DNA from 4 places in the Cupriavidus sp. DF5525 genome. Region 1 is predicted to be linked to each of the others. Evidence: predicted binding sites of a transcription regulator. Region 1 holds the regulator's gene; each other region holds the start of a gene.

Region 1 (7,407 bases):
CGCCTCCTCGTCGGCGCTGACTGGCTTGATCGCGGCCAGCTCCTCGAAATCGATGGCCTGCTGTTCCAGCAGGGCAGCCTGGGCCTGCGCCTGGGCGTCTTCCAGCGGCGGCAGTTCATCCAGCGTACGCAGGCCGAGATCGTCCAGGAACGCCTTGGTGGTCGCGTACAGCGCCGGCCGGCCCGGCACGTCGCGGTGGCCGATGACCTCGATCCAGCTGCGGTCTTCCAGCTTCTTGATCACTTCCGTGCTGACGGTCACCCCGCGGATCTCTTCGATATCGCCGCGGGTCACCGGCTGCCGGTAGGCAATGATCGCCAGCGTTTCCATCACCGCACGCGAATACTTTGGCGGTTTTTCCGGATTGAGGCGATCAAGGTATTCACGCATTTCCGGGCGGCTCTGGAAACGCCAACCGCTCGCCAGGGCCACCAGTTCCACACCGCGCTGGCGCCAGTCCTGGCGCAGCTCGTCGAGCAGCACGCGGATCGTGTCCGCACCGACGTCATCGTCAAACAGCCGTCGCAGATCATTGACGCGCAAGGGCTCCTGCGCGCAGATCAGCGCCGTCTCGAGGACGATCTTCGCCTCTTGGGTATTCATGTTGATGGTGTGCAGCCTGTCTTTGCACCTGCTCCCGGACGGATCCGGGGCACCGGAGATTTTGGATACAGCGATGCCGAATGCCATCGCCATCTCATTGCGCAGCTAACCCGGATGCCTGCCGCATCCAAGCCGTGCACTTCCCTTTCTTTGCATCGAATGCCGGGTCGGTCCGGCAGGAGATCGTTCGCAGGCCGTCTTGGGCCGGTCAGCGAACCCCTTGCGTCGCGCGCCCGCACTCAACGGACGATGCTGTCGGCGAACTGAACGCCTCGGACGCAAGAAAAAACGGATATCGGGAGCAAGGCCGGCATCTCCAACACCGCGGTGCCAGCCGGACTTTTGAGCCAGATCTTTTGAACCGGATGGACCGCGGGACGGGCCGGGCCTCGAAAACCTTCCGCTTCCCGTAGCCCCTGAGCGCGCCTTCTGATATGAAGGCCGCCTGGCGCTGCTCGCCACATCGCGCCGCGCGATACCGCAATGCAGGCGATTGTATGGCATTCCCGCCCCAGCCTGCAACCATCATCCGTTGCGCCATGCGGCGGCGGCGCCTCAGAACACCAGGCAGAAACCCTGCCCGGCCAGGGAATGTGGCAGCAGCACCGCTCGGGCGATGCCCAGCCCGCCGAACGCCATCACCGCGACCCCAGCCCCCAGGCGTATGCCACGCCGCCTGGACAGCGTGCGCAGGTAGCCCGACAGGCCGGACAGCACCAGCAGGTTGGGCAGCGTGCCCAGCCCGAACACGCCCATCACCAGCGCCCCCGAGCCGGCGTTGCCCGCCAGCAGTGCCAGCGTCAGCGCGCCATAGACCATGCCGCACGGCACCAGGCCCCAGGCCAGCCCCACCCCATAGCGCCGCGCCAGCCCGCCACGGGCCCGCACGAATGCCGGCATGCCGCCGGCCAGGCGGCCCAGCTGGCCAGCCACCGTAGCGGTGGCGCATGCCGCCAAGCGCTCGAGCCAGGCCAGGGTGAACGCATTGCCCTGAAGCAGCCGCCAGCCCGACCACAGCAGCATGGCGCTGCCCGCACCGAACAGCCAGCGCTGCACCGGCAGGTAGTCCTGCTTCCATGCGGTGGCACCGACCGCGCCCAACAACGCACCCAGCAGCATATAGGTCGAGATCCTGCCGATGTGCATTGCCAGCAACTCACCGAACCACGCGGTCCGGTTTTTCACGAAGTTCACCGTCGCGATGGCGTCGCGCCGCTGTTCCACCGCGAGGGCAAGGCCGCCACACATGGCGGCACAATGCACCCCGCCAAGCAGGGCCAGCAGAAAAACGCTAATAAGCACACCAAATGTCAATTCTGACTCCCTGCCGCATCACATCGCACGGTAAAATGTTGGGGTCGTGCCCTCGCAGCCATTCTTGCAGGTTCCAATTGCTCACCTCCATTCCCATTACCGAGATGTCGCCCCGTTGCTCCACATGCGCGATGGGGCAACTGTGCCTTCCGGTAGGCATGTCCCAGCAAGATCTTGCCAAGATGGACACGCTGGTGCAGGAACGCATTCGCGTTCATAAAGGCGAGACCCTGTACCGCATGGGCGATCCGCTCACCGCTGTCTATGCCATCCGCTTCGGTACGCTGAAGACGCACGTCACCACCGAAGACGGCCGTTCGCAGATTACCGGCTTCCACCTCCCCGGCGAAATCGTCGGCCTCGACGGGCTGGGTGAAATGCAGCACGCATCGGATGCCACGGCGCTGGAAGATACCGAAGTCTGCGTGGTGCGCATGAACGAACTGCAGACCTTGTCCGCCGGGCTGCCGTCGCTGCAGCACCAGTTCCTGCGCCTGATGGGCAAGGAGATCACGCACGACCAGCTGATGCTCGTGACGCTGGGCTCAATGCGCGCCGAGGAACGGCTGGCCGCCTTCCTGATCAACCTGTCCGAGCGCCTGTCGGCGCGCGGTTATTCGGCCTCCGAATTCGTCATGCGCATGAGCCGCGAAGAGATCGGCAGCTACCTGGGCCTGAAGCTCGAAACCGTCAGCCGCCTGTTCTCCCGCTTTGCCGAAGCGGGCCTGATCCAGATTCGCCAGCGCCACGTCAAGCTGGTGGACATCGCCGGCATCAAGCAACTCTACAGCCGCTCCTGCTGAGCGCGCATCGCACTGCCATCGCCGCACCGGCGATGGCAATTTCAAACGTCATTCAAGTTCGTCGGTATCGCTGAGCCGGGTCGGCATGGTGTAGAGCGTGAGCCCGCTGGACAGCGCGCAGAACGCCCACGCCAACAGGAAGCCGATCGTATAGACCGACTCGCGTGACGCGTCGACCGGGTGGCCGAAGAACTTCAGGTCGCCCGGATCCACGACCGAAAAGACCGTCGCGGTTGCAAAGCCCGCCATCAGGAACCCGGGCCACAGTACCCACATCAGCCAGCGCAGCCTCATGGTTGCCTCGCTGCGGCAGCCTTGCGCGGCGCGGCTCCGACCTTCTCGACCACCAGTCCATGCCGCGTTGCCCCCTGCACCGGCAGGTCAGGATGCGAGGACGCGAGCCAGATGGTCACGCCACACGCCACCATCGCCACCAGCGGGCCGCTCATCAACAGCCACGGCCACGGTTCCTTCCACCACGGATTGCCTTGCCGATTCATCTTGCCCCCCTTATCTGCAGCGGTGCGGCGCGGATCCATAACCGCGCCACACCATCCTAGCTTTACAAATCGCGCGGCACGATAAAACTGGTGGATTGCCGGATTTCGGCACTCCCCCGCTCCGTGCCTTCGCTCGTGACCGTCACGCTGATCTTGTGCGTACCCTGCGCCGCGTTCTCAATCGGAACGCGGATGCGGATCGGCAACAGCCGGTTGGAGGTCGGCGCCAGCGCTTCGGCCTGCTTGTCGTATTCAACCGTCAGGTTCTTCAGCTCGTCGCTGTCGGCGCGCACGCTGATGCGCATCGGTCCTTCGGTCGTGTTGATCAGCTGCAGCCGATAGACGTTCTCGATCCAGCGCCCTTCCACTTCGCGGCCCAGCGCGCCGCGGTCGCGGATGATGTCCACCTTCAGCGGCGTGCGCAGCGCAATCGAGGCCACGAAGCCCGCCATCAACGCAATCCAGATCACCGAATAGATGATCACGCGCGGACGCAGCAGCCGCTTGCGCGACGCCGCCGCGGACAGGCCCTTGCGCATCGCGTCTTCCGAGGTGTACCGGATCAGGCCGCGCGGATAGTCCATCTTGTCCATGACCTGGTTGCAGGCGTCGATGCAGGCGCCGCAGCCGATGCACTCGTACTGCAGGCCGTCGCGGATATCGATCCCGGTCGGGCACACCTGCACGCAGATGCTGCAGTTGACGCAATCGCCCAGGCCCGCCTTGTAGTGGTCGGTCTTGCGCGAACGACTGCCGCGCGGCTCGCCGCGGCCAACGTCGTAGGTGACGACATAGGTGTCGCGGTCCACCATCACGCTCTGGAAGCGCGCATACGGGCACATGTACTTGCACACCTGCTCGCGCATGAAGCCGGCGTTGCCCCAGGTGGCGAACGCGTAGAACAGCATCCAGAACGCCTGCCATGGCCCGAGCGAGAGCGCCAGTACCTCTCCGCCCAACTCGCGGATCGGCGCGAAATAGCCGATGAAGGTAAATCCGGTCCACAGCGCGATCAGTACCCACAGGAAGTGCTTGGTCGCTTTCAGGCGCAGCTTGCGCAGGCTCCAGGGATCACCGTCCAGGCGAATGCGTGCGATGCGATCGCCCTCGATCCGCCGCTCGATCCACATGAAGATCTCGGTGTAGACCGTCTGCGGACAGGCGTAACCGCAGAAGAGGCGCCCCGCGATCGCCGTGAACAGGAACAGCGCCAGCGCCGAAATGACCAGCAGCACCGCCAGGTAGATGACGTCCTGCGGCCACAGCACCAGCCCGAAGATGTAGAACTTGCGCGCCCCAAGGTCGAACAGCACGGCCTGGCGGCCATTCCATTGCAGCCAGGGCGTGCCGTAGTAGACCAGCTGGGTCAGGATCACCAGCCAGACCCGCCAGCTGGAAAAGGCGCCCGTCACCGAGCGCGGATAGATCTTGCGGCGGACCTCATACAGTGTTTCGTCAGAGGATTCGCCAGGCACAGCAGCCGACCGCTGTGGGTCGGCCGCCCGGGCCATCTCTTGCCTCCCGGGTGCGTTCATGGGCGTGGTCTCCCGCGGGCGGCCAGCGCCCGCTCACATGAGTCGCCTGTCATTGCCCGGCACCTCCGCCGGTATTGGACAGCCCCCAGACATAGGCGGTCAGCATCCGGATGCGCTCGGGCGTCAGGATTTCCTCATGCGCGGGCATGTGGTTGTTATGCCCCTTCAGGATGGCGTCGACGATGCTGGCTTCCGAGCTGCCATAGAGCCAGACCTTGTCGGACAGGTTCGGCGCACCCAGTGCCTGGTTGCCCTTGCCGCCGGCACCGTGGCAAGCCGCGCAGGTCGACTTGAAGGTGCCCTCGCCACGCGAGGCACGAATCGGATCCGACGACAGGCCCGACAGAGAACGCACGTACTGCGCTACGTCCCCTGCCAGCTTGGCGTCGATGGTCGCGGCAAACGGAGGCATGACGCCATTGCGGCCCTTCGTGATGGTCTGCTGGATCGTTTCCGGCTCGCCGCCGTAGAGCCAGTCGCCGTCGGTCAGGTTCGGGAAGCCGCGGCTGCCGCGTGCATCGGAACCATGGCATTGCGCGCAGTAGTTCAGGAACAGGCGCTGGCCGATCTCGCGCGCCTGCGGGTCGCCCGCCACCTGCTTGACGTCCATCTTCAGGTACTTGGCATAGATCTCCTTCTGCATCTGCTCCTGCGCCGCGCGGTGGGCGGCCAGTTCGCCTTGCGTCGAGGACTTCAGCACGCCGGCGTACGAACCCAGGCCGGGGTAGAGCACCAGGTAGGCCAGCCCGAAAATGCAGGTCAGCAGGAACATCCACATCCACCAGCGCGGCAGCGGGTTGTTCAGCTCGCGCAGGTCGCCGTCCCAGACGTGGCCGGTGTCCTCGGTGGCGCCGGCGGTCTTGGTGATCTTGCGTTGCGAGAACAGCAGCCAGACGCACCAGACGATGCCGACGAGCGCGATCGCGGCAATGTAGTAACTCCAGAAATCGGAAAAGAAATCGCTCATGGCTAGGTGTTCCGGCTCGATGTTGTCGTGGTTTCGTCAGGCAGTGCGAACGGCAGCATGGCGGATTCCCGATTGGCGGACTGCCGGCCGGCGGACCACGCCCACCAGCAGATCCCCAGGAAGACGACCATCGACACGACGGTCGCAATGGCAGTGATCATGGCCATGGCTTACTCCTTGGCCGGTGCCGGGGCAGCGGCGGTTTCAACGCGCACGTTGCGGCGGTTGGTGCCCAGCCCTTGCAGGTAGGCCACCAGCGCGTCTTCCTCGGTCTTGCCCTTGAGCTCGTCCGGTGCCTTTGCAATCCCGGCTTCGCTGTAGGGGACGCCCAGCTTGACCAGTGCGCGCATGCGCGCCTGGATATCGTTGGTGGGCAACTCGGCCTTTTCGAGCCACGGGTAAGACGGCATCACCGATTCCGGCACCACATCGCGCGGATTGCGCAGGTGGATGCGTTGCCAGTCATCCGAATAGCGGCCGCCGACGCGCGCCAGGTCAGGCCCGGTACGCTTGGAGCCCCACAGGAACGGATGGTCGAAGACCGACTCGCCAGCGGTGGAGAAGTGGCCGTAGCGCTCGGTCTCGGCCTGCAGCGTGCGCACCTGCTGCGAGTGGCAGCCGACGCAGCCTTCGCGGATATAGATATCCCGGCCCATCAGCCGCAGCGGCGAATACGGGGTGATACCCGGATCCGGCTCGGTGGTGGAGTGCTGGAAGAACAGCGGCACGATCTGGACCAGACCCGCGATGCTGACCACGAGGATCGTGCAGATGATCAGCCAGCCGATGTTCTTCTCCAGCGTTTCGTGGGAAAAGAATCTTTGTTTGTCGGACATCTTTCTATCCTGGATTGATCAGTGGGCAGAGGCAGGAATGCTGGCCGGGATCGGTGCATCCACGGCACGCTTGCCGACGATGGTCTTGACCGTGTTGTACGCCATCAGCAGCATGCCGGACAGGAAGCAGACGCCACCGAGCAGGCGGATCAGGTAGAACGGGTACTTGGCTTTGACCGCTTCCACGAAGGCGTAGGTCAGCGTGCCGTCAGGCTGGGTGGCACGCCACATCAGGCCCTCCATCACGCCGGCGATCCACATCGAGGCGATGTAGAGCACCACGCCGATGGTCGCGATCCAGAAGTGCCACTCGATCAGGCGCACGCTGTACATCTGCTTCTCGCCAAAGAGCCGCGGAATCAGGTAATACAGCGAACCGATGGAGATCATCGCCACCCAGCCCAGCGCGCCCGAGTGCACGTGGCCGATGGTCCAGTCCGTGTAGTGCGACAGCGCGTTGACGGTCTTGATCGACATCATCGAGCCTTCGAACGTGGCCATGCCGTAGAACGACAGCGCCACCACCAGGAACTTCAGGATCGGGTCGGTGCGCAGTTTGTGCCAGGCGCCCGACAGGGTCATGATGCCGTTGATCATGCCGCCCCACGAGGGCGCCAGCAGGATCAGCGAAAACACCATGCCGAGCGACTGCGCCCAGTCCGGCAGCGCGGTGTACTGCAGGTGGTGCGGACCGGCCCACATGTAGGTGAAGTTCAGCGCCCAGAAGTGGACGATGGACAGGCGGTAGGAGTAGATCGGGCGCTCGGCCTGCTTGGGAATGAAGTAGTACATCATCCCGAGGAAGCTGGTGGTCAGGAAAAAGCCCACCGCGTTATGGCCGTACCACCA
Region 2 (7,407 bases), 2.0 Mb from region 1:
CAACAAGGCCGGCGGGTCCAGAGCTGCGCACGCCATAACCGCAAGCGGTCAAGTCTGTTGACGTACGCCCCTGTCCCCCGATGTCCGCATTGCGCGGCGCGGTGAGAGCAGGGCGGCTACTCCCCAATGGAAGCTGAGATTATAGCGGCGGCGGCGGCGATCGTCCACCGCCGACAGGGCAAAGGTGTGGCCGTTCAGGCCGGTACGGGCGCGTTTCCGCTGGTCTGGCGGCCGCGGAAATCGGTCCAGCACAGCGCCTTGAAGTCATACAGCTTGCAGCGGCGTGCGGTGTCGAAGTACCAGCGCCACGAGAAATTCTCGATGATGATGCGGCCCGGCAGCGCGTGTTCCAGCAGCGCCTGGGCGCGCTTGAGGCGGTACAGCGGCACGCTCATGTCGACGTGGTGGGCGGTGTGTTCCATGATGTGGTGCAACGCGGCGCCGATGCCGTGGCGGAAGCGCAGGTGCACGGTGGTCGAGACAAACGGCTGCGCCTTGGCCCACATCGCCTTGGTGTCGTACCACGCCACGCTGGTGTGGGTGTGGTGCACGTAGAGCACGAAGCCGACGGTGATGTTCCACACCAGGAACGGCAGCACGAAACCGGCGCCGACCAGCATCCACGCCGACTGGCTGGTGGCGAACGCCAGCCCGACCAGCGCGCCGATCCACGCCAGCCCGAAGGCCGCCACCAGCGCGCAGTCGCCCAGGAAGATCGGGCGGCGCGTGGCCATCTGGCGCTTGCTCGGGAAGAACAGCTTGCACCACCAGATCTCGACCAGGTAGTACAGGCCCGGGCCGAAGCCGGTGCGGTAGATGCGCTCCATCACGCGGCGCCAGCGCGGCAGCGCGTTGAATTCTTCCAGCGAGTAGGGCGCCCAGACGAAGTCGAAGCCTTTCAGGTTGGTGTAGCCGTGGTGCACCACGTTATGGCCGACTTCCCACAGGCTGTAGGGCGTCAGCGACGGCAGGAAGGTCAGCCGGCCCAGCCATTTGTTCAGGCCGCGGCGCGGCGTCAGGCTCTGGTGGCAGGCATCGTGGCCGATGATAAACAGGCGTGCGATCACCAGGCCCGCCAGCACGCCCAGCGCGAGCTTGGCGGCCCCGTGCTGGGCCAGCACCACGCCGGCCAGCACGGCGGCGAACAGCAGGTAGTCGAAGGCGAACAGCGCCAGCGCGCGCGGCGTGCTGCGCTGGCCGAGCGGAATCAGCCAGCCGCGGATGATCTTGCGCGAGGGCAGCGGTGCGTCCGGTGCGATCGGCTCCGGGAGGGGCGCGCCGTCGGGTGCGGCGCGTTTGGCATGGGCGGCATGGGGGGCATGCTCGGGATGCGCGGATTGGAATGCGGTCATGCGGAACCTTCTGGTTGCGGTCGGATTGGCGTCGGCGCGCAGCCGATGCGGATCGGGCGCGGCAGACCGCAAAGGTTAGAAGGCTTTGCCGGGAATGATCTTGACGGGCGTCAAGCCGGTGGGACGCAGGAAGCGGTAAACGCACGCCCGCCGCGTGGCGGCGGGCGCTTGCAGGCGAGATGTGACGGATCAGGCGGCCGGCACGTGGGCAGCTTCGCCCATCACATAGACGTTGTCGATCACGCGGTCATCGCCCAGCATCGCGAAGGCGAAAAGTTCTTCTTCCAGCGTTTCGGAGCGGTTGCTGCGGCGGGCGATCAGCGGCGTGGCCTTGGGGTCCAGCACGATGAAGTCGGCCTCGCAGCCTTCGCTGAAGCTGCCGACGCGGTCGGTCCAGCCCAGTGCCTCGGCGGCCGCGCGCGTGGCCAGGTAGAACATGCGCAGCGCGGTCAGGTAGTAGCCGCCCATGCGCGCCACCTTGTGCGCCGCGTTCATGGTGCGGAACATCGAGAATGAGGTGCCGCCGCCCACGTCGGTGGCCAGTGTCACGTTCAGGCGGTTGGCGTCGGACTGGTGGAAGTCGTAGAAGCCGCTGCCGAGGAACAGGTTCGAGGTGGGGCAGTGCGCCACCGCGGCGCCGCTGTCGGCCAGGCGGCGGCGGTCGTCCTGGTCCAGGTAGATGGCGTGACCGTACATCGCACCCGGGCGTAGCAGGCCGTAGTGGTCGTAGACGTCGAGGTAGCTGCGCGCATCCGGGAACAGCTCGGCGACCCATTTGACCTCGTCGCGGTTCTCGGCGACGTGGGTCTGGATAAAGGCGTCGGGGTAGGCGCGTGCCAGCTCGCCGCAGGCGGCGAGTTGCGCTTCGGTCGAGGTCGGCGCGAAGCGCGGCGTGATGGCGTAGCCGAGGCGCCCCTTGTTATGCCAGCGCGACATCAGGTCGGCGGAATCCTGCGCACCGCTCTCGGCGGTGTCGCGCAGGAACTCGGGGCAGTTGCGGTCCATCATCACCTTGCCAGTGACCATGCGCAGGTTGCGCGCCTCGCTCTCGGCAAACAGCGCCTCGGCCGAGGCCTTGTGCACCGTGCTCCAGACCACCGCGCTGGTGGTGCCGTTGCGCAGCAGTTCTTCGGTGAAGAAGCCGGCCACGCCGCGCGCGTAGTCGGGATCGGCAAAGCGGCGCTCTTCGGGGAAGGTGTAGGTCTCGAGCCAGTGCAGCAGGCCCGGCGATGGCGACGCGATCATGTCGGTCTGCGGGTAGTGCACGTGGGTATCGATAAAGCCGGGCACGATCAGCTTGCCGCGGTGGTCGACGATCTCGGCGTCGGCCGGGATGCGCGCGGCCAGCTCGGTGTAGTCGCCGGCGGCGGCGATGCGCCCGGCCGTGACGATCAGCACCCCGTCGTCCCAATACTGATACGCATCCTCATGGAACTGCGGGTCGCGCAGGAAATGCAGCACGCGGCCGCGGATGGCGCGGGTCAGGGAAGGGGTCTTGGGGGTGGTCGTCATGGTTTGTCTCTTCTGGCCGGCCTGCGCGCAATGCGCTGCAGGCCGGACTATTGGCATGCGCCGACGCTCAGGCCGCGGGGGCCGTGGCGGGCGGGGAGTTGGGCGGGCTCGACCAGAAATGGTCGACTTCCGCCAGGTACTCGGCCTTCTGCATGGCAGGCAGGAAGGCCGCTTCAAAGCTGTTGCGCGCGAGCTTGTGGGCATCGGCCGCGTCCAGCGGCAGCGCATCGAAGGTGGCTTCCCAGTTGGCGTTCATATAGCCGCCGAAATAAGCCGGGTCGTCCGAGTGCAGCGTGATCAACACGCCCGCATCGAGCATGCGCTTGAGCGGGTGGTCGCGCAGGTCTGGGTAGACCTTTAGCTTGACGTTCGACAGCGGGCACACAGTCAGCGCCACCCGCTCGCGCGCCAGGCGTTCGACCAGCGCCGGATCGTCGATGGCATGCACGCCGTGGTCGATGCGCTGTACCTTGAGGATATCGAGCGCGTCGGTGACATACTGCGCCGGGCCTTCCTCGCCCGCGTGGGCCACCAGGTTCAGGTCCAGCTCACGCGCTTTTGCGAACACGCGCGCGAATTTCTCGGGCGGGTTGCCCTGCTCTGACGAATCCAGGCCGACGCCGACGAAACGGTCGCGGTAGGGCAGCGCGGCGTCCAGCGTGGCAAAGGCGTCTTCCTCCGACAGATGGCGCAGGAAGCACAGGATCAGGCTGCTGGAGAAGTCATACTCAGTGCGCGCCTGCGCCAGGGCATCGGCGATGCCGTCGATCACCACGCCGATCGGCACGCCGCGCGCGGTATGGGTCTGCGGATCGAAGAAGATCTCGGCGTGACGGACGTTGTCGGCGACGGCGCGCTTGACGTAGTCCATGGTCATGTCGAAGAAATCTTCCTCGGTCAACAGCACGCTGGCGCCGGCGTAGTAGATATCCAGGAACGACTGCAGGTCGGTGAAGGCGTAGGCGGCGCGCAGTGCCTCGACGCTCGGGTAGGGCAGCGCGACCTGGTTGCGCTGGGCCAGCCGGAAGATCAGTTCCGGCTCGAGCGTGCCTTCGATATGCACATGCAGTTCGGCCTTGGGAGTGCGGCGGATCTTGTCCGCGAGCGCGGCATCGATGGTCATGGGGGCCTCGGTTCTGGGCTTTTCTGTACCTTCCGGCGGGCCGGCGGCACGGGTTCAGGGATGCACCGCCTCCGGGCGGCCGGCACGCAGCGCGGCGAGGCGCTGTTCGCGGACCTGGAGCAGCTGGGCGACGATGGCTACCGCAATCATAGCCGGAGCCTTGTCGATGATCCCGGGAACCCCCATGGGGCATGTCATTTCCGCAAACCGGGCCGGGTCGATGCCGTGCTCGGCCATGCGGTGTTCGAAGCGCGCGCGCTTGGTCTTGGAACCAATCAGCCCGAAGTAGGCGAAATCGGTGCGCTTCAGGATTTCTTCGCACAGGGTCTGGTCGAGCGCATGGCTGTGCGTCATGACCAGGAAATAGCTGCCCGCGGGTGCCTGCGCGACCACGGCCTCGGGCGTGTCGCTGGCCTCGGCCTCGACGTTGTCGGGCAGGCCGCCGGGGAACAGCGTGTCGCGCTCGTCGACCCAGTGCACGCGGCATGGCAGCGTGGCCAGCACCTTGACCAGCGCATGGCCGACATGGCCCGCGCCGAACAGCACCACGTGCATGGCGTCGGGCACCAGCGTGTCGATCCAGCTGCCGTCGGCGTGCAGCACGACGCCGGGGATGACGGCTTTGCTGTCCGCCTGCGCCACGGGCCCGCTGGCTGGCACGTGCCGCTGAAGCGACTTGCCAGCGGCGAAATTGCGCTCGATTGCGTCGAGCCAGCCCAGGTCGGCTTCGCCCAGCACCTCGAACGCCAGTTGCACCACGCCGCCGCAACATTGGCCGAGCGCCGGACCGAGGGGAATGCGCTCGATACGGCGCGCTTCACCGCGCACCAGCATCGCGCGCGCGATATCCATGCCGCGCCACTCCAGGTGGCCGCCGCCGATGGTGCCGACCAGGTCGTCGGCGCTGACCAGCATGCGGATGCCGGGCTCGCGCGGCGCGGAGCCCTTGACCTCGACGATGGTGACCATCGCTACCGGCACGCCGGTGCGCACCATGCGGGCGGCGTCGGCGAAGCGGAAGGGTTTGAGCGGTGCGTCCTGCATGTCGGGGGCCTTGTGGAGGTGCTTGGTATTGCTTGTGTCAGAGGTGGCGCGCGCCTGCTTCTTCCGCCGGCCCCTCGCCTGTCGACGCAGACGAGGGGGGAAAGTCCGGGGCGCCCGCAGGCGCGCGCTTCCTTGCCATCGATCAGGCCGTCGCTTCGGTTGCTGATTCGGCTGCTGATTCGGTTGCCTGTGCCGCGGCCTCGCGCACGGCTTCCACCGCGTCAAGGATCGCCTCGCTGGTGGCGGGTGCCTGCAGCGGCGGGTTGATGCGGTAGTCGCCCACCGCGGCAATCGCGTCGCGGATCGCGAAGAACACCGAGAACGGCAGCAGCAGCGGCGGCTCGCCCACCGCCTTGGAGCGGTGGATGCTGTCCTCGACGTTCTGGTTCTGGTACAGGCGCACGTTGAATTCCTCGGGGCAGTCGTTGACCGTGGGAATCTTGTACGTGGACGGTGCGTGCGTCATCAGCTTGCCGTCCTTGTTCCACCACAGTTCCTCGGTGGTCAGCCAGCCCATGCCCTGGATAAACGCGCCCTCCACCTGGCCGATGTCGATCGCCGGGTTCAGCGAGCGGCCGGCGTCGTGCAGCGCGTCGGCGCGCAGCAGCTTCCATTCGCCGGTCAGCGTATCCACCAGCACCTCGGAGCAGGCGGCGCCGTAGGCGTAGTAGTAGAACGGGCGGCCGTGCAGCTTGCTCTGGTCCCAGTGCAGCTTGGGCGTGGTGTAGAAGCCGTCGGACCACAGCTGCACGCGCGACACATAGGCCTCGCGCGCCAGGTCGCCGAACGACAGGCGCAGTTCGCCCGCGCAGACCAGGTCATCGTTGAAGCGCACTTCCGACGGTTCCACGCCGGCCTTGCGCGCCGCAAACGCCGCCAGGCGCTCGCGAATCTGGCGCGCGGCGTCCTGCGCGGCCTTGCCGTTCAGGTCCGCGCCGGTCGATGCGGCGGTGGCCGAGGTGTTGGCCACCTTGCTGGTATCGGTCGCGGTCACGCGCACGCGCTCCATGCGGATGCCGAGTTCGTGTGCCACCACCATCGCCACCTTGGTATTCAGGCCCTGGCCCATCTCGGTGCCGCCGTGGTTCACCAGCACCGAGCCGTCGTTGTAGACGTGTACCAGCGCGCCGGCCTGGTTGAAGTGCGCCACGTTGAACGAGATGCCGAACTTCACCGGGGTGATGGCGATGCCCTTCTTCAGGATCGGGCTCTGCGCGTTGAACGCGCGCGTGGCCTCGCGGCGGGCGCGGTATTCGCTGGTCGCCACCAGTTCGTCGATCAGTTCGTGGATGACGTTGTCTTCCACGGTCTGGCCATAAGGCGTGACGTTGTTCTCCGTCTTGCCGTAGAAGTTGGCGCGGCGCACGTCGAGCGAATCCTTGCCGACGTTGCGGGCCACGTTGTCCAGGATGTACTCGACCGCGAACGCGCCTTGCGGGCCGCCGAAGCCGCGGAAGGCGGTGTTGCTCTGCGTGTTGGTCTTGCCGCAGTAGCCGTCGATCTGCACGTTCGGCAGCCAGTAGGCGTTGTCGAAGTGGCAGATGGCGCGGGTCATCACCGGACCCGACAGGTCGGCGGAAAAACCGGCGCGCGACACCATCTCGACCTTGACGCCCTCGATGCGGCCTTCATCGTCGTGGCCGACTTCATAGTCGAACAAGAAGTCATGGCGCTTGCCGGTGATCATCATGTCGTCGTCGCGGTCCGGGCGCAGCTTGACCGGGCACATCAGCTTCCAGGCAGCCAGCGCGGCGCAGCAGGCGAACAGCGCCGACTGCGACTCCTTGCCGCCGAAGCCGCCGCCCATGCGGCGGCACTCGACCAGCACCTGGTGCGCATGCCAGCCCAGCATGTGCGAGACCGCGTGCTGCATTTCGGTCGGGTGCTGGGTCGAGCACCACACGTGCATGCCGTCGTTCTCGCGCGGCGCGGCGTAGGAGATCTGGCCTTCCAGGTAGAACTGTTCCTGGCCGCCCAGGCGGATCTTGCCGCTGTCCTGGTGGGCGGCGCTTGCGATATGCGCGGCGGCTTCGCCACGCTTCAGGTGCATCGGCGGCAGCACATAGCTGCCGGCCTGGTGCGCGGCCTCCGGCGACAGCACCGGCGGCAGGTCCTCATACTCGATCACGCCCAGTCGCGCCGCGCGGCGGGCCGCATCATGCGAGCTCGCCACCACGATAAAGACCGGCTGGCCGATAAACTGCACCACGCCGCGCGCCAGGATCGGATCATCGTGGATGATCGGGCCGCAGTCGTTGCTGCCGGGGATGTCGTCCACCGTCAGCACGGCGACCACGCCGGGCGCGGCGCGCACCTTGTCGAGGGAGATCGACTGGATGCGGGCGTGCGCGCGGGTGCTCATGCCGAGCGCGGCGT
Region 3 (7,407 bases), 1.3 Mb from region 1:
AAACGCGGAGGCAAGCTTGCTGCCAGCCCTGCTCGGCCTGGCAGCCCTGGTCGTCATCGTCGGATGCGGCCTCACGGGTTATCTCCCGCGGCAAGCCGGTATCGTAAGCGTCCTCGCCAGCATCCTCGCGTTTCTCGCCTACGCGGCGGACAAGGCGCGCGCGGCTCGCAACGCATGGCGCATCCCTGAGGCCAAGCTGCACCTGCTGGCGCTGTGCGGCGGCTGGCCGGGCGCGCTTGCCGCCCAGCACCTGCTTCGGCACAAGAACAGGAAGCCGGCGTTTCAGGCGAACTTCTGGGGGACGGTGGTCCTGAACATCGCGGCGATGGCGCTATGGAAGACGGGTGTCGGCGGGTAGTCCGGAGCGCCGCCTGAACGGGCGGTCACCGATGGCGAGGGCCATCACTTCACGTATCGGAAGGAAATCTTGGCGCGCCCGGCTGGGATCGAACCAGCAACCCCTGCCTTCGGAGGGCAGTACTCTATCCATTGAGCTACGGGCGCACAGGACGGTTTTGCAACCGGTTTTGCGGGTACAGCGGTTGCGGCCAGCGAATGCCGCCGCAGGGAAGTCGCATAGGATACCGCTTTTGCCCGATGCCGTCCATGCGGGCCCGCCAGGGGCGTCGTGCGACGTCTCGGAACCGTCGCTTTTGGGCACTGGCAAGGGGGCTTTGGCGCTATAATCGCCAACTATTTGCGTCAAATCGTGCCCGCTGTGCAATCCATGACGCCAGTCGATCAAGGTCAAGGTTGCGCGGCCCGTTGTCGGTGACAATCGGGGCCCGGTCCGGGAGACAGTCCGAAGCACGCAAATAGCAACAGACCCAAGTCAGGCAAAGGCCGCAGGGCAGCACGGGCGGTCCGGATGGGGCCAGGTAGTGGTCATGCAAATGGCCGGGATCGGGCCAGAAAAAGCAAGCCGAGCGTGAGCGGCCAGAAGGTTTCCTGCAAAACTGAGAGTTCTGTATGAGCGACGTCCACAACGAACACCCCGAACACGAGTCTCCCATCAAGACGCCGAAGCAGCTGATCGCAGTTGTGATCGCGGCTTTCCTGGTGCCGATCATCGTGATCATTCTGCTGGTCAACTTTGTCGGACACGGCTCGACCGAAAGTGCCGGTGCGGGCACCACAGCAGAAGCCATCAACGACCGCATCAAGCCGGTCGCATCGCTGGAAATCAAGGATCCGAACGCGCCGCGCGTGTTCAAGACCGGTGAACAGGTCTACAAGGAAATCTGCGCCGCTTGCCACGCCACGGGGGCGGCGGGTGCGCCCAAGTACGGGACCGCTGCGGACTGGAGCGCACGCATCGGCCAGGGCTTTGACGGCCTGATGAAGTCGATGCTCAACGGCAAGGGCGCGATGCCGCCGCGCGCCGGCAGCACCCCGGACGACTATACCGATTACGAGCTGGCCCGCGCCGTGGTCTACATGGCCGATGCCGGCGGCGCCAAGTTCCCTGAGCCGCCCGCCCCGGCAGCTGCCGCCCCGACGACGGCCGCGGCCCCCGAGGCAGTTGCCGCGCCGGCTGCCGCCGCCCCGGCCGCCGCTTCGGCGGAAGTCGGCAAGAAGGTCTACGAGCAAGTCTGCGCCGCGTGCCACGCTGCCGGCGTGGCGGGTGCGCCGAAGTTCGGCGACAAGGCCGCCTGGGCGCCGCGCCTGAAGGAAGGCATGGATGCGGTCCACAACTTTGCGCTCAAGGGCAAGGGCGTGATGCCGCCCAAGGGCGGCTATGCCGGCCCGGACGCCGACGTGATCGCCGCCTCGGACTACATGGCCAACGCCGCCAAGTAAGCCCGCCAGCCGCAAACAGAAATGCCCGCGTCCGCGGGCATTTTTTTCGTCCGGAGCATCGGTGCGGCGCGCTACACGACGCGCGAGTAGCGAGCCCGCGGCACGAAGCGGATCGGCTGCGAGCCGTCATTTGCGGCTTCGACACTGGCCTCGGGCGCGCGCGCGGCGTCCTCGCGCAGGTAGCGGTCAAACACCATCGCCACGCGCCGCACCAGCAGCCGGCCCAGCGGCGTCACGGTGATGCGCCCGGGTTCGCACTGCACCAGCCCGTCGGCAGCCAGGCCGCCGAGTTCGGCGAGCTCAGGCGCAAATGCCGCACTGAAATCGATGCCGTGCCGGGCTTCCAGCGCCGGCAGGTCGAGCACGCCGTTGCACATCAGGTCGCCGATGATCTCGCGCCGCAGATGGTCGTCCGCGCTCATCGCCACGCCGCGCGCCAGCGGCAGACGCCCTGCATCGAGCGCGCCGTAGTAATCGTCCAGCGTGCGCGCGTTCTGCACATAGCGCCCCGCGATCGCGCCGATCGCCGAGATGCCGAGCCCGACCTGGTCATAGCCGGCGTGGGTCGAATAGCCCTGGAAGTTGCGCTGCAGGCGGCCTTCGCGCTGGGCGATGGCAAGGTCGTCGTCGGGCAGCGCAAAGTGGTCCATGCCGATATAGACGTAGCCCGCCGCGGTCAGCCGTTCGATGGTCGAGACCAAGATGTCGAGCTTCTCGCCGGCGGGCGGCAAGGCGTTCTCGTCGATGCGGCGCTGCGGCTTGAACACATGCGGTAGGTGGGCGTAGCTGTAGACCGAAAGCCGGTCGGGGCGCAGCGCCAGCACCTGTTCGATGGTGCGGCCAAAGCGCGCCGCGGTCTGGTGCGGCAGGCCGTAGATCAGGTCCAGGCTGACCGAGCGGAAGCCGAGGGCGCGCGCGGCGTCGACCACGGCGCGCGTCTCTTCGAACGGCTGGATGCGGTGGATGGCCTGCTGCACCTCGGGGTCGAAATCCTGCACGCCCAGGCTGACGCGGTTGAAGCCAAGCTCCGCCAGCAGCGCCATGCGCGCGTAGTCGACGCGGCGCGGGTCGATCTCGATGGAATGCTCGCCGTCGGCGGGCAGTTCGAAATACTTGTGCAGCAGCGCCATCACGCGGCGCATTTCGTCGGGATCGAGGAAGGTCGGCGTGCCGCCGCCCCAGTGCGACTGGAGCACTTGGCGGCGCGCACCGAGCTTGTCCGCCACCAGCGCCATCTCGCGGCCAAGGTAGTTGACGTAGCGCGCGCTGCGGCCATGATCGCGCGTGATGATCTTGTTGCAGCCGCAGTAGTAGCAGATGTTCTCGCAGAACGGGATATGCAGGTACAGCGACAGCGGTGCCGGCGCACTGGCGCGGCAGGCGTCCAGCGCGTCGTGGTACAGCGACAGGTCGGGGCCGTTGCGGAAGCGGTCCGCGGTCGGGTACGAGGTGTAGCGCGGGCCGTTGCCATCGATGCGGCCGGCCAGCGCGCGGAAGTCGGACAGCGCGCGACGGTCGAGCGCAGGGGAAGTCATGGCAGACGGTTTCATGGGGGCGCGGGGGATCGGGTGTGTGACGGCCCATCGTAGGGCCGCGGCGCGGCCGGCGCGTTGACCGTCGTCAAAGCGCGGCGGAACCCATGCGCGACGAGCCCCTCGCTGGTGGGGGGCGGGCGTCACATCTGTGTCATGCGTGCCGGATACGCTGCGCGCGGCCTGCGAATACCGCCCCCCTCACCCATCTCCGCTCCCCGTACCATGCCTATTCCCCTGTCGCCTCGCCTGCGGCGCGGCCACGCGCATCCACCCTCCGCAGCCAAACGCCGCCTACTGCTTGCCACCGCGGCCGGGCTGGCGCTGCCTGCCCTTGTCCAGGCCCAGGCGCCCGCGCGCCACACAGTGGTGGTCGGCCACCTGCTCGACCGCACTGGCGCGCAGGCCGACCTGGCGCGGGACTACCTGGCCGGGGCCAAGGTGATGTTTGATGCACTCAATGCCGGCAACGGACCGGTGCGCGTCGTCCATGTGGTCCGAGATGCCGATGCCGACCCGCGCCGCGCACTGGCACAGGCGGTGGCCCTTGCCGATGGCGAGCGCGCGGAACTGCTGTTCGGCCCCGGCGACCGGCTGCTGCCGGCGCTGGCCTCCTCAGCCGAACTCAACCGGCGCGGCGTGCAGATCGTGGCGCCACTGTCGGGACTGGCGCTGGCGGCGGAGAACGTCTGGTTCACCCGCGCCGACTACCAGGCCGAGCTGGACGCGGCGGTGAAGCAGCTGCGCAGCTATGGCCTGACCAGCATCGCGCTGGCGGTGTCGGGGGAATTTGCGGCGGGCGGCACGTCGGGCGCGCAGTGGCTGGGCCGGCTGGAGGCGCAGACCGGCACGCGCGCGGTGCCGCTGGACGGCAATCCCGACGCCGCCGCGCGGCGCATCGCCGCGACCCGTCCGGGTGCGGTGATCGTGGCTGGCGATACGCTGGCCTATGCCGGCCTTGGCCGCGCATTGGCCGCGCAAGGCTGGTATGGCTTTCTGGTCGGACTGTCGTCGGTCAGCGCCACCGCGGCGCGCGAGATCCTGGGTAGCGGCTACACCGGTGGCATGGTGCTGACGCAGATTGCGCCGGGCCCGCAGCAGGCCACGCTGCGCGTGGTGAAGGAGCACGTGGCGCGCATGAAGCAGTACCTGGACGAGCCGCCGTCGGCGGCGACGCTGGCGGGCTATATCGGCGCGGCGTGGCTGGCGCGGGCGCTCGCCGGGCTGCGCGGCAGCGGCGCCGCCGAGATGCGGCGGGCGCTGCAGGGGCGTGTCGACGTGGGCGACTTTGCGCTGGACTTCACCCGCGGCCAGCGCGGCTCGCAGTACGTCACGCTGGCGGCGTCAGGCGCGCGGTAGCGACAGGCGCGCGCGCAGGCCGCCTTCCGGGCGGTTGGTCAGGGTGAGCTCGCCGCCATGGCGCGCGGCGATGTCCGCGGCGATCGACAGACCCATGCCGACCCCGCCGGTGGCGCGGCTGCGCGAGGACTCGATGCGGTAGAACGGCTCCATCACGCGCTGCAGTTCGTCAGGCGGGATGCCGGGGCCGTCGTCGCAGATATCGATCAGCACCCGTTCCGCGCTATCGGTCAGCACGATGCTGGCCGCGCCGCCGTAGCGCCGCGCATTCTCCACCAGGTTCACCACCGCGCGCCGCAGGTCGGACGGGCTCGCCAGCAGCGGCTGCGCCTGCCCGCTGAGCGCGACCTCGTGGCCGGTCTCGGCGGCGTCGTCGACCACCGCCTGCAACAGCGCCAGCACGTCCACGCGCTGGCGCGGGCCGCTGGCTTCATCGCGGTCGCGCAGGTAGTACAGCGTGGCGTCGATCAGGCCGTTCATCTCGGCCAGGTCCTGGCGCAGGCGGTAGCGCACTTCGCCGGCCTGCTTGCTGTCGATCCCCTCGCTCCCATCCATGCGTTCGATGCGCAGGCTCATGCGCGTCAGCGGCGTGCGCAGGTCGTGCGATACCGCCGCCAGGAAGCGCGACTGCTGCGCCAGCTGGTTGCGGATGCGCTGCTGCATATGGTTCAGCGCCTGCGCCGCGGCGCGCGCCTCGGCCGGGCCGGCGCTTTCGTCGAGCGGCGCCGCATGGACGTCCTGCGCGAGCCGGCCGGCGCCGCTGGCGAGTTGCTGCACCGGGCGCGCCAGCAGCCGCGCGCCGGCCCACGAGGCCGCCACGATCGCGGCCACCTGGAACAGCAGGCCGATGTGCGGCGGCCACGGCCAGCGCGGCGGTGGTGGCCGGTGCGGCGCGCCGGCGTCGGCGCCTTCAGGCGGCGGACCTGGACGCCATTCGCCCGGAGGCGGCGGGCCCGGACGCCACTCGCCCGGCGGCGGCCCGCCCGGTCCGTCGCGCAACGCGCGCTCCAGCCCCGGCCGCGGGAACAGGTTTTCGATCACGGTCATGCCAAGCAGGTGCACGGCCAGCATGATCGCGGCCATCACCACGAACAGCCGCACGAACATCGAGTCATAGCGCGCCAGGCGCCCGGTCTTGCTCATGCTTCCAGCGTCGCGGTAAAGACATAGCCCTCGCCGCGCACGGTGCGGATCAGCGTGGGGTCGCGCGGGTCGTCGCGCAGCTTCTGGCGCAGCCGCGACACCAGCAGGTCGATGCTGCGGTCGAACACGTCGAGCCCGCGCCCGCGCGCCTGGTTGATCAGCAACTCGCGGTCGAGCACGCGGTTGGGCTGCTCGACAAAGGCCAGCAGCAGGCGGAATTCGGCATTGGACAGCGGCACCACCACGTCGTCGCGATCGACCAGCTGGCGCAGCGTGGTATTCAGGCGCCAGTCGCCGAAGCGCAGCTCGTGCCCGGACGGCGCGGCGGCACGGCGTGCTTCGGCGCCATTGCCGCGGCTGCGGCGCAGCACGGTGTGGATGCGCGCTACCAGCTCGCGCATCTCGAAGGGCTTGGTGACGTAGTCGTCGGCGCCCACTTCCAGCCCGACCACGCGGTCGGCCAGCTCGGCGCGCGCGGTCAGCATGATCACGGCGACATCGGTCTGCGCGCACAGCTCGCGGCACAGTGCCAGGCCGTTCTCGCCGGGCAACGACAGGTCGAGGATCACCAGGTCATACGGCGTGGCGGCCATCGCCTGGCGCATCTCCACGCCGCCTTCGACGCCATCGGCCTGCATGCCGAAGGTGGACAGGTATTCGGCCAGCATGGAGCGGATCTGGGGATCGTCGTCGACGATCAGCAGGCGGATGGGAAGCGTGGGGGTGAATTCCATAAGCGAAGGGATCGGCATATGCCGGCGGCAGGCGCCGGCGCCGAGGGGCATGCGGTGCCCCACTTTACCAGCCCGCGATGACCCCACTGTGCCCGCTTTGTATCAACGCTGATACGCAGCCTGGCCGGGGCACCTGGCTTGTACGCGAATGCAATACGGGCCTGACCAAGTGCTCAAGCAATGCGGCGCGCCCTTCCCTAGCATGGACCGGCATTCCAACAAGCTACCCAACCACAGGAGAAGTCCATGCCCGCCCTACCCGCCCTGAATGCCCGGCTGCGCGCCGGCCTGTCCGTGCTGACGCTGTGCGCCGCCTGCCTGGTCGCCTTGCCGGCCAGCGCGCTGCAAGCCGGCCCGCTGCCCGGCGCCATGCCGCCATCTGCGCCGGCAACCGCCGAGTCGCTCGGCCTCAATCCCGCGCAGGCGCGCCTGTGGCAGGCGGCCCGCAGTGCCACGCGCGAAGCCGAGGCGCACGCGCTCGAACTGCGTGCCCGCTTCGTGCGCGAGACCGCGGACGAGTCGCCAGACGGCCCGCTGCGCCCGCGCGTGCAGGCCATGGAGCGCCTGCATGAAGCGTTCGAGCAGGACCGCCGCGCGGTGCGTGAATGCTGGCTGGCGCTGGACGACAGCCTCGACCCCGCGCAACGCAGGCGCCTGCGCGGCTTGCCCGAGGCGGCGCACTGGCTGGGCCTGCCGCCGCACGCGGCGATGATGGCGCCGCCGCCGGGCGGACTGCAGCGGTAGGTACGCGCCCGCCGCCACGAAAAAATGCCCCCGCACGCTTGCGCGCCGGGGGCCGGAGAACAGGGAAATTCCGAACGCGAGGTCCGGTACGGCAG
Region 4 (7,407 bases), 1.2 Mb from region 1:
TGACACCGCTTCCGCACGTTTCGACCGTACCGACGACTTCGTGCCCCGGAATGAGCGCAGGCTTGGGGTGGCGTAGGTCGCCGTCGACAATATGGAGGTCGGTGCGGCATACGCCACAAGCTGCAACCGCTATGCGTACCTCACCCGGTCCCGGCTCGGGGACCGGCACACGCCCCAAGCGCAGGGGCAGCCCCGCACCTTCGAACTGCATCGCTCGCATGATCTCCTGCATGGCACGGTCCTTGTTGGTGCTCGGGTCGGGGTCAGCCTTCGATCTCGCTACGGACCAGCAGCACCGGCCTGATGGTCTGCGCGAGGACGCCTTCTGACACGCTGCCCATCAGCACGCGCCTGACGCCGCGCCGGCCATGGGTCCAGAAAGCGATCATGTCAGCATTCCGGGTGTTGGCTTCGTTGACGATGGTCGACGAGATCCGGCCTGGGGCCACCGGCTTCTCGTCCAACTGCGCATTGCACCGGATACCGGCTTCGCTAAGGTGGGCTGTGGTCGCATCCAATGCCTTGCGGCCATGAGAGACCAGCTTGTTGACCAGTTCGTGCGGGTCGAAATAGCCGGCCTCGAAGTAGATGTCGCTGTCGTCCACCACGTACAGCACCTTGACTTCCGCGTTGGTGGCCCGGCCGATGGCGATGGCCTGGCTGAGCGCCAGGTCGGAGGACCGGCTGCCGTCCACGGCAAGCAGGATGCGCTTATACATGAGATGTCTTCCTGAGGGGGATTGACCCAAGTCCCTTATTAGGATTCTATGTAATCAGCGTAGATGGCGACGGTGGATTCGGGTTGACATGGCTCAACGCCGGCCGCGGGGCGATGGAATCCTGAGTAGGCGAGCACCGGTCTCTGCGCTACACGTTGCACCGCCGGCTCCACCATTTGTCCAGCTCCACCGCAATCGTCAATGTCAGCGCGAGCGACAACAGCCCGGCCCACGTCGTAGCCGACACAGGTGTGAGGCTAAGCGTGTCACTTAGCCCGGGTATGTACATGGCAGCGATATGGAATGACTGGGCGGCCAGTACGCTGGCCACCAGCATCGGATTGGCGAAGACCCCCTGTCGGAATACGGAGTGGCGCTCCGAACGGCTACTAAACGTCTGCAAGTTCTCAAACAGCACAAACAGCAGCAGCAATTGGTTGCGTGCCTCGTCTATGTGATAGCCGCGGTCGAGCAGCCAGTAGAAAGTTGCGAATCCCCCTACGCCCATGACAAGAGTCGAATAGCAGATGCGGCGGATCATTACGCGGTCAAAGATCGGTTCCCGGGGCTTGCGCGCCGGATACGACAGTTCATCGCCTTCCGCGTGCTCGGTAGCCAGAGCCACATCCTGGATGCCATTGGTCACGAGGTTGAGCCACAGCAGCTGCACCGGCAGCAATGGCATTGGCAGACCCAGGGGAATCGCCAGCAGAAACAGAACCACTTCGGCCGCGCCGGTGGAAACCACCATGAAGATGACTTTGCGAATGTTCGCGTACGCCACCCTGCCTTCATGGATGCCGTTGACGATGGACGCAAAGTTGTCATCGGTGAGGACAATGTCTGCGCTTTCCTTCGCCACTTCAGTTCCCTTTCGGCCCATGGCCACACCGACGTGTGCGTGCTTGAGCGCAGGAGCGTCGTTGACGCCGTCGCCAGTGACTGCCACGAAATGGCCGGTTCTTGCCAGCGACAGGACAATGGACAGCTTTTGGTCCGGACTGACGCGGGCGTAGATGCGCGCACGGTGGGTCAGTTGGTCGAGTCCGTGCGGCCCCTCGCTCTCGGCCTGGCGCACCTGCTCGCCCGTCACGACCTGGTCCGCGGTAAAGCGTAGCCCCGCCTGCGCTCCAATTGCGCTGGCCGTCAACGGATCGTCGCCAGTCACCATCGCCACGTCGATGCCGGCGCTGTAGCAGCGTCGGATAGCCTCGGGGACCTCTGGACGAACCGGATCCTTCATGCCTGCCATTCCCAGAAAGGTCAGGTTGACCAGGTGCCCGTGTCCGTAGGACCCGTCCGGCTCTGCATCAATCGTGCCTTCAGCGAACGCCAGCACGCGTAGTCCTTGGGCGGCCAGCGCTGCTTTTCCCCGAAGCAGTGCCTCGCGCCGGATCGGCACGGCATGGCCGCGAGCAGCCGCCTGGTCGCACATGGCGATCAGCGTCTCGGGCGCTCCCTTGACGAACACGCGGATCGTCTCTTCGTGCCGGTGGAACGAGGCCGCGTACCGCAGGTCTGGCTCATACGGGATACGGCCCACCAAGGGGTACCGCTGTCGGATCTCATTGGCTACGGTGCCTCCCTTGTGCGCTGCGGCCAGCAGCGCCACGTCCACGCTGTCCCCGGTGCCAGTCCAGCCGTCGCGCTCCCTGGATAGTTGGGCCTCGTTTGGCAGCGCCGCGGCCCTTAGCAGGGCCGCTACCCGCGTTCTCGCGTCCTGGTCGGTGGTGCCGGCCGCGTGGATCGTGCAGTTGTCCAGGTCGTGCCCGACGTCGCAGGAAAACGCCGTGCCGTCGGGAAGCCGGATATCGGTGACGACAAGCTCGTTCATGGTCAGGGTGCCGGTCTTGTCGGTGGCGATCATGGTGCAGGAGCCAAGCGACTCCACGGCGGGCATTTTGCGCACGATCACGTGGGCCTTTGCCATCCGCCGCATGCTGATCGCCAGCGCCACCGAAATGGCGACGGGCAGTCCTTCGGGGATCGCGCTCACCGCCAGTCCGACCGACATCATGAACAGTTCGCGCAATGCCATGCCGCGCAGCATACCCACCAACACTAGCAACGAGACAGCCACGCCTACCGCCACCGCGATCAGTCGGGAAAAACGCTGGAGCCTGAGAATCAAAGGTGGCTGCGAGATGGATTCGCGGCCCAGTTCCCGCGCAATCCGGCCAATTTGCGTGGCAGCGCCAGTTGCCACCACGATGCCGTGGCCCCTGCCGCGGAGCACCACCGTGCCGGCGAAGGTCAGGCACTGGCGGGCGCTCGCTGTGGCGTTGCTGGGATCACATGCGGAGAGCTTGCGCACCGGTAGCGATTCGCCGGTCAGCAGGGATTCATCGCACTGCAGGTCAATGGTGTAGGTCAGTTTCAGGTCGGCCGGCACTCGGCTGCCGGCTTCCAGCACCACCAGGTCACCCGGTACCAGGGTACTTGCGTCGATCTCCTGCTGCACGCCGTCCCGGATCACCGGGGCACGGGGCTGCTCCATCTTGCGCAGCGCCACGGTCGCCTTGTCCGCCGTATGCTCCTGTGCGGTGCCGATGACTCCGTTAAGCAGCAGTACTGCCCCAATGAACAGTGCGTCCTTCAGGTCACCCAATGCGAGCGACACCGCTGCCGCGGCCAGGAGGATGTAAATAAGCGGACTGAGGAACTGGCGCAGAAACAGCGCGACAACCGACCTCGGGGCCGCCTGAGGCAGCACATTGCGGCCCACCTCGGCCAGCCGCGCACGAGCCTGCGCGGTGGTCAGGCCGGGTGGGACGTGCCCCGGATCTCTGCCATCCCGAGTACCGTAATGTTCTTCGTCAGATCGGGGGCGATCCGTTTGCAACGCGCTGGAGCGATTTTGCATGAGGTTTCCCAAGGTATGCTCGGCGCGGGACCACGCGTGCGGACTTCTGTCGGCCCTGCGCGTACGACACGTGCGGCGAGGGCCGGACACTGTTCAAGCGTAGGTACTCGCGTGTCCGCATGATTGATCCGTATCAACCACCACTCGGTTCCCCCTCCTAGACTGGCTGTATCGGCCAGCGGCACCCGTGGCGGGACCAACGGCTTCGCGCAAGCGTCAAAGGACACCAGCATGCAACTGCAATTCCTCGGCGCGACCGATACGGTCACCGGCTCCAAGTACCTGCTCGATACCGGTAGTCACCAGGTCATGGTCGACTGCGGCCTGTTCCAGGGATACAAGACCTTGCGACTTCGCAACTGGGACCCACTGCCGCTCGATCCGGCCAAGCTCGACGCCGTGGTGCTGACCCATGCCCACATCGACCACAGCGGGTATTTGCCCCTGCTGGTGCGGAACGGCTTCCGCGGCAGCGTGTACTGCACCATGGGCACCGCGCAGCTGTGCGGCATCCTATTGCCAGACAGCGCCCACCTGGCGGAAGAAGACGCCGCTTACGCGAACCGCAAGGGTTTTTCGCGTCACCGGCCCGCATTGCCTCTTTACACTGCCGCCGACGCTGCACGAGCAATGCGGCGGCTCCAGCCGATGCAGTTCGGCAAGCGCTTCCAGGTAGTGCCCGGCGTAGAGGCGGAGTTTGCCCGGGCCGGACATATCATCGGGGCAGCTATCGTCACGTTGTTCGTCGACGGCAAGCGTATCGTCTTCTCAGGCGACCTCGGGCGGCAGCAAGACATTGTCATGCGCGCGCCGGAAATGGTGCGTCTGGCGGATTACCTGCTGGTGGAGTCCACCTATGGCGACCGGCGGCATCCGGACGACGACCCGCTCGATGTGCTCGGCGAGATAGTCAGCCGGACAATTGGCCGCGGCGGCAGCTTGATCATCCCCGCTTTCGCGGTGGGGCGCACGCAGAGCCTGTTGTACTGCCTGCACCGCCTGCGCGAGCTCAAGCGAATCCCCGACGTGCCGGTGTACCTCAACAGCCCGATGGCCATCGACGCGACCATGATTTTCTCGCTGCATCCGGAAGAGCTGCGCATCAGCCGCGAAGAGTGCGCCGCAGCCTGCAATCTCGCCACCCCGGTGCAGAGCATGGAGCAGTCGATCTGGTTGAACCACGACCGAAGTCCCAAGATCATCCTGGCTGGCAGCGGCATGGCTACCGGTGGTCGTGTGGTCCACCATCTTGCCGCCTACGGTCCGAACCCTCGCAACACCATCCTGCTTTCCGGCTTCCAGGCGGCGGGTACGCGCGGCGCAGCGCTGGCCGCAGGCCGGCGCGACATCCGCGTCCATGGCAAGGACATCGCCGTGCATGCGTCGGTGGAGCAGGTGGAGAACCTGTCCGCACATGCCGATGCCGCGGAACTTATGACCTGGCTTGGCGGCTTTCACCAGGCGCCGCGGCGTACGTTTGTTGTCCACGGCGAGCCACAGGCAAGCGACGCGCTGCGCCAGCTTATTGAGCGCGACCTGCGCTGGGCGGTCACCATGCCGGAGTATCGGCGGTCCTACCCGCTCGATTGATCCAGCCCGGCGCCTGCCCTATGCATTTTTCGTCACGTCGGCCAAACCACGGAATCACGTCATGGACTTTAGAAGCATCCTCGTCGACCTCAGCGCAGATGCTGCCCGGTCGGCACGCATTGAAACAGCGGCACGGGCTGCCGCGAAATTTGGCGGCAGCGTGGTCGGACTGACTGCAACTGGAACAAACCTGGAGCCGTTTCGTGGGGCGGGCGAAGAAGCCGGGCAATACGCGGCGCTTGCCGCCAGCCAGCTGCACAAACTGGTTGCCGGTCACAAGGAAGCCCTCGACACGCTGACCGAGCAAGTTTCGCCGGACATTCCTACCCGGCATATCGTTATCGACGCCGAGTCCGGCTGGGCGCTTGCCGACGAGGGCCGTTTCGCCGATCTCATCCTTCCCGCACCGCCGTCGGCGGATGCCGATGTGCCGGCGCTGCTGGCCGGGGTTGCGGAGTATGCGATGCTCAATGCCGGCCGGCCCATCTTGCTGGTGCCGGGCGCGGCCGGCCCGCGATTTGGTGGCCATGTGGCCATCGCATGGAACGGCGGCCGAGAGGCCGCGCGGGCGGTAGCGGACGCATTGCCGTGGCTCGAGCATGCCAGTGCTGTTTCCGTCCTGGTGGTCAGCGCAGGCAAGTATGGTGCTGCCATTGAGAAAGAGGCCTACCGTGACAGCGGGAACCGGCTGACAGCGTGGCTGGCCAGCCATGACATCAATGCCAATCTCCTTGTCGGGGAGGGCGACCCCGACCACGTTCTGCTGCAACTTGCTTGCAAGGTACAGGCCGACCTGCTGGTCGCCGGCGGCTATGGCCGTTCCCGGCTGAAGGAGCTTGTGCTGGGTGGCACCACCCGCGCCCTGCTGCGCCAGTCATCTTTGCCAGTCTTCATGTCGCACTGAGGGGTGACCGCTGCCAGTGGGGCAGCGCACGGCCTGGCCGCAGGCGCTTCGTTCGGCCGGCATATTGCGTGCCGGCCGAACGTTGGTTTGCCGACATACCCGAGCCGTTTCCTGATCTAGTGTCTAACATGCGTGACTCAGCCGGTGTCGGCACACGGGTTGTGGCTCCGACGTTGCCTGCAACTGCGAGATTCCGGTTTTGAGCCGCATCGAGCACAACTCGCTTCTCGTGCAGTTGCCTTTCCGCGCACAAACTCTATAGTCCATTGGCAAGGTAACAGAGACGAGAGCATGCCCCTGAAGGCGTCTTCACTTGATCCGCAGGCGAGCAGGCAAGCCAGTCCGTCTCCTGCATGGAGGCCTGCGGACATCGCCCTCGGACTGAGCGTCGTGCTGGCTTGCGTTGGGCTGGCGTACTTGTTGCAAGCTGCCGTGGAGCGCTACCGCGCTCTGGTGCTGGCGCCAATGGTGCCTGTCCTGGGCGCAGGCAGCGGTCTGCTGCTGGGGCTTTATCTGATCCGGATACGCAAGCTCAGGCAGACCACCGCAGACAACCTCCGGCGGGTGGCCGAAAGCGAGGCACGGCTGGCCGGCATTATCCGGTCCTCGATGGAGGCAATCATCACAGTGGACAGCGAACAGCGCGTCCTGTTGTTCAATCCCATGGCGGAGACGCTGTTCGGCTGGACGGCAGCTGACGCGATCGGGCGCAAACTCAGCAACTTCATCCCGCAGCGCTTCCGCGCTGTCCATGAAGAGCACGTGCGCCGCTTTGGCGTTACCGGGGTATCGGAGCGCCAGATGGGCAGACAGCGCACGCTTCATGCGCTGCGCCGCGACGGCAGCGAGTTCCCGATTGAAGCGTCGATCTCGCAGACCTCGGACCGCGGCGGCAAGCTTTATACCGTGATGCTGCGCGATACCACCGAGCGGGTACGGGCGGAGGAGGCGCTACACCGCTCCCGCGAAGAGCTGGAACAGCTCTCCGATGGCATCCTCACCGCGCGGGAAGAGGAGAAACGCCGCATCGCCCGTGAACTGCACGATGACCTTGGTCAGCGCCTCAGTGCCCTGAAGATGGATCTCGCCATGCTGGAGGCCGACGTACTGGAAGGCCGGGATGCCGCCAGCCTGTCGGCGGAGATAGCAACCATGCATACCGTGATTGACGAGACGGTGGCGTCGGTCCGGCGCATTGCCACGGATCTGCGCCCGGCGCTGCTGGACGAATTGGGCATGGTGCCTGCAATCGAATGGCTGGCCAACGACTTCTCGACCCGATATGGGTTAGCCGTATCGGTGGTCGCCGCGGACGACGAGGTGCCGGAAAA

Evidence for each region. Region 1 encodes FNR, which switches genes on or off when oxygen is low (the NO sensors DNR and NnrR bind a similar motif). Its sites were predicted from a motif close to TTGATNNNNATCAA; they were not measured.
Region 2: the regulator FNR is predicted to act here: its motif matches at 1,453-1,466, upstream of ABNX08_RS04780 (fatty acid desaturase).
Region 3: the regulator FNR is predicted to act here: its motif matches at 3,411-3,424, upstream of hemN (oxygen-independent coproporphyrinogen III oxidase).
Region 4: the regulator FNR is predicted to act here: its motif matches at 3,706-3,719, upstream of ABNX08_RS08485 (MBL fold metallo-hydrolase RNA specificity domain-containing protein).

The regions. Positions count from the first base shown of each region.
Region 1 covers NZ_CP168265.1:3,011,234-3,018,640, forward strand. Annotated here, with positions in the region: gene scpB (SMC-Scp complex subunit ScpB) at 1-603, opposite strand, end outside; gene ABNX08_RS14010 (sulfite exporter TauE/SafE family protein) at 1,159-1,917, opposite strand; gene fnr (fumarate/nitrate reduction transcriptional regulator Fnr) at 1,995-2,720, shown strand; gene ABNX08_RS14020 (hypothetical protein) at 2,769-3,014, opposite strand; gene ABNX08_RS14025 (FixH family protein) at 3,011-3,220, opposite strand; gene ccoG (cytochrome c oxidase accessory protein CcoG) at 3,283-4,731, opposite strand; gene ccoP (cytochrome-c oxidase, cbb3-type subunit III) at 4,805-5,722, opposite strand; gene ABNX08_RS14040 (cytochrome oxidase) at 5,725-5,889, opposite strand; gene ccoO (cytochrome-c oxidase, cbb3-type subunit II) at 5,893-6,558, opposite strand; gene ccoN (cytochrome-c oxidase, cbb3-type subunit I) at 6,577-7,407, opposite strand, start outside.
Region 2 covers NZ_CP168265.1:996,382-1,003,788, forward strand. Annotated here, with positions in the region: yybP-ykoY riboswitch at 1-137, opposite strand, end outside; gene ABNX08_RS04780 (fatty acid desaturase) at 195-1,352, opposite strand; gene guaD (guanine deaminase) at 1,542-2,864, opposite strand; gene ABNX08_RS04790 (adenosine deaminase) at 2,932-3,987, opposite strand; gene xdhC (xanthine dehydrogenase accessory protein XdhC) at 4,042-5,031, opposite strand; gene xdhB (xanthine dehydrogenase molybdopterin binding subunit) at 5,174-7,407, opposite strand, start outside.
Region 3 covers NZ_CP168265.1:4,357,885-4,365,291, forward strand. Annotated here, with positions in the region: gene ABNX08_RS20435 (cold shock and DUF1294 domain-containing protein) at 1-358, shown strand, start outside; tRNA gene ABNX08_RS20440 (tRNA-Arg) at 429-504, opposite strand; gene ABNX08_RS20445 (c-type cytochrome) at 970-1,800, shown strand; gene hemN (oxygen-independent coproporphyrinogen III oxidase) at 1,872-3,350, opposite strand; gene ABNX08_RS20455 (ABC transporter substrate-binding protein) at 3,558-4,691, shown strand; gene ABNX08_RS20460 (ATP-binding protein) at 4,677-5,834, opposite strand; gene ABNX08_RS20465 (response regulator) at 5,831-6,568, opposite strand; gene ABNX08_RS20470 (Spy/CpxP family protein refolding chaperone) at 6,815-7,312, shown strand.
Region 4 covers NZ_CP168265.1:1,793,323-1,800,729, forward strand. Annotated here, with positions in the region: gene ABNX08_RS08470 (zinc-dependent alcohol dehydrogenase family protein) at 1-232, opposite strand, end outside; gene ABNX08_RS08475 (universal stress protein) at 264-719, opposite strand; gene ABNX08_RS08480 (HAD-IC family P-type ATPase) at 868-3,582, opposite strand; gene ABNX08_RS08485 (MBL fold metallo-hydrolase RNA specificity domain-containing protein) at 3,814-5,172, shown strand; gene ABNX08_RS08490 (universal stress protein) at 5,234-6,076, shown strand; gene ABNX08_RS08495 (PAS domain S-box protein) at 6,368-7,407, shown strand, end outside.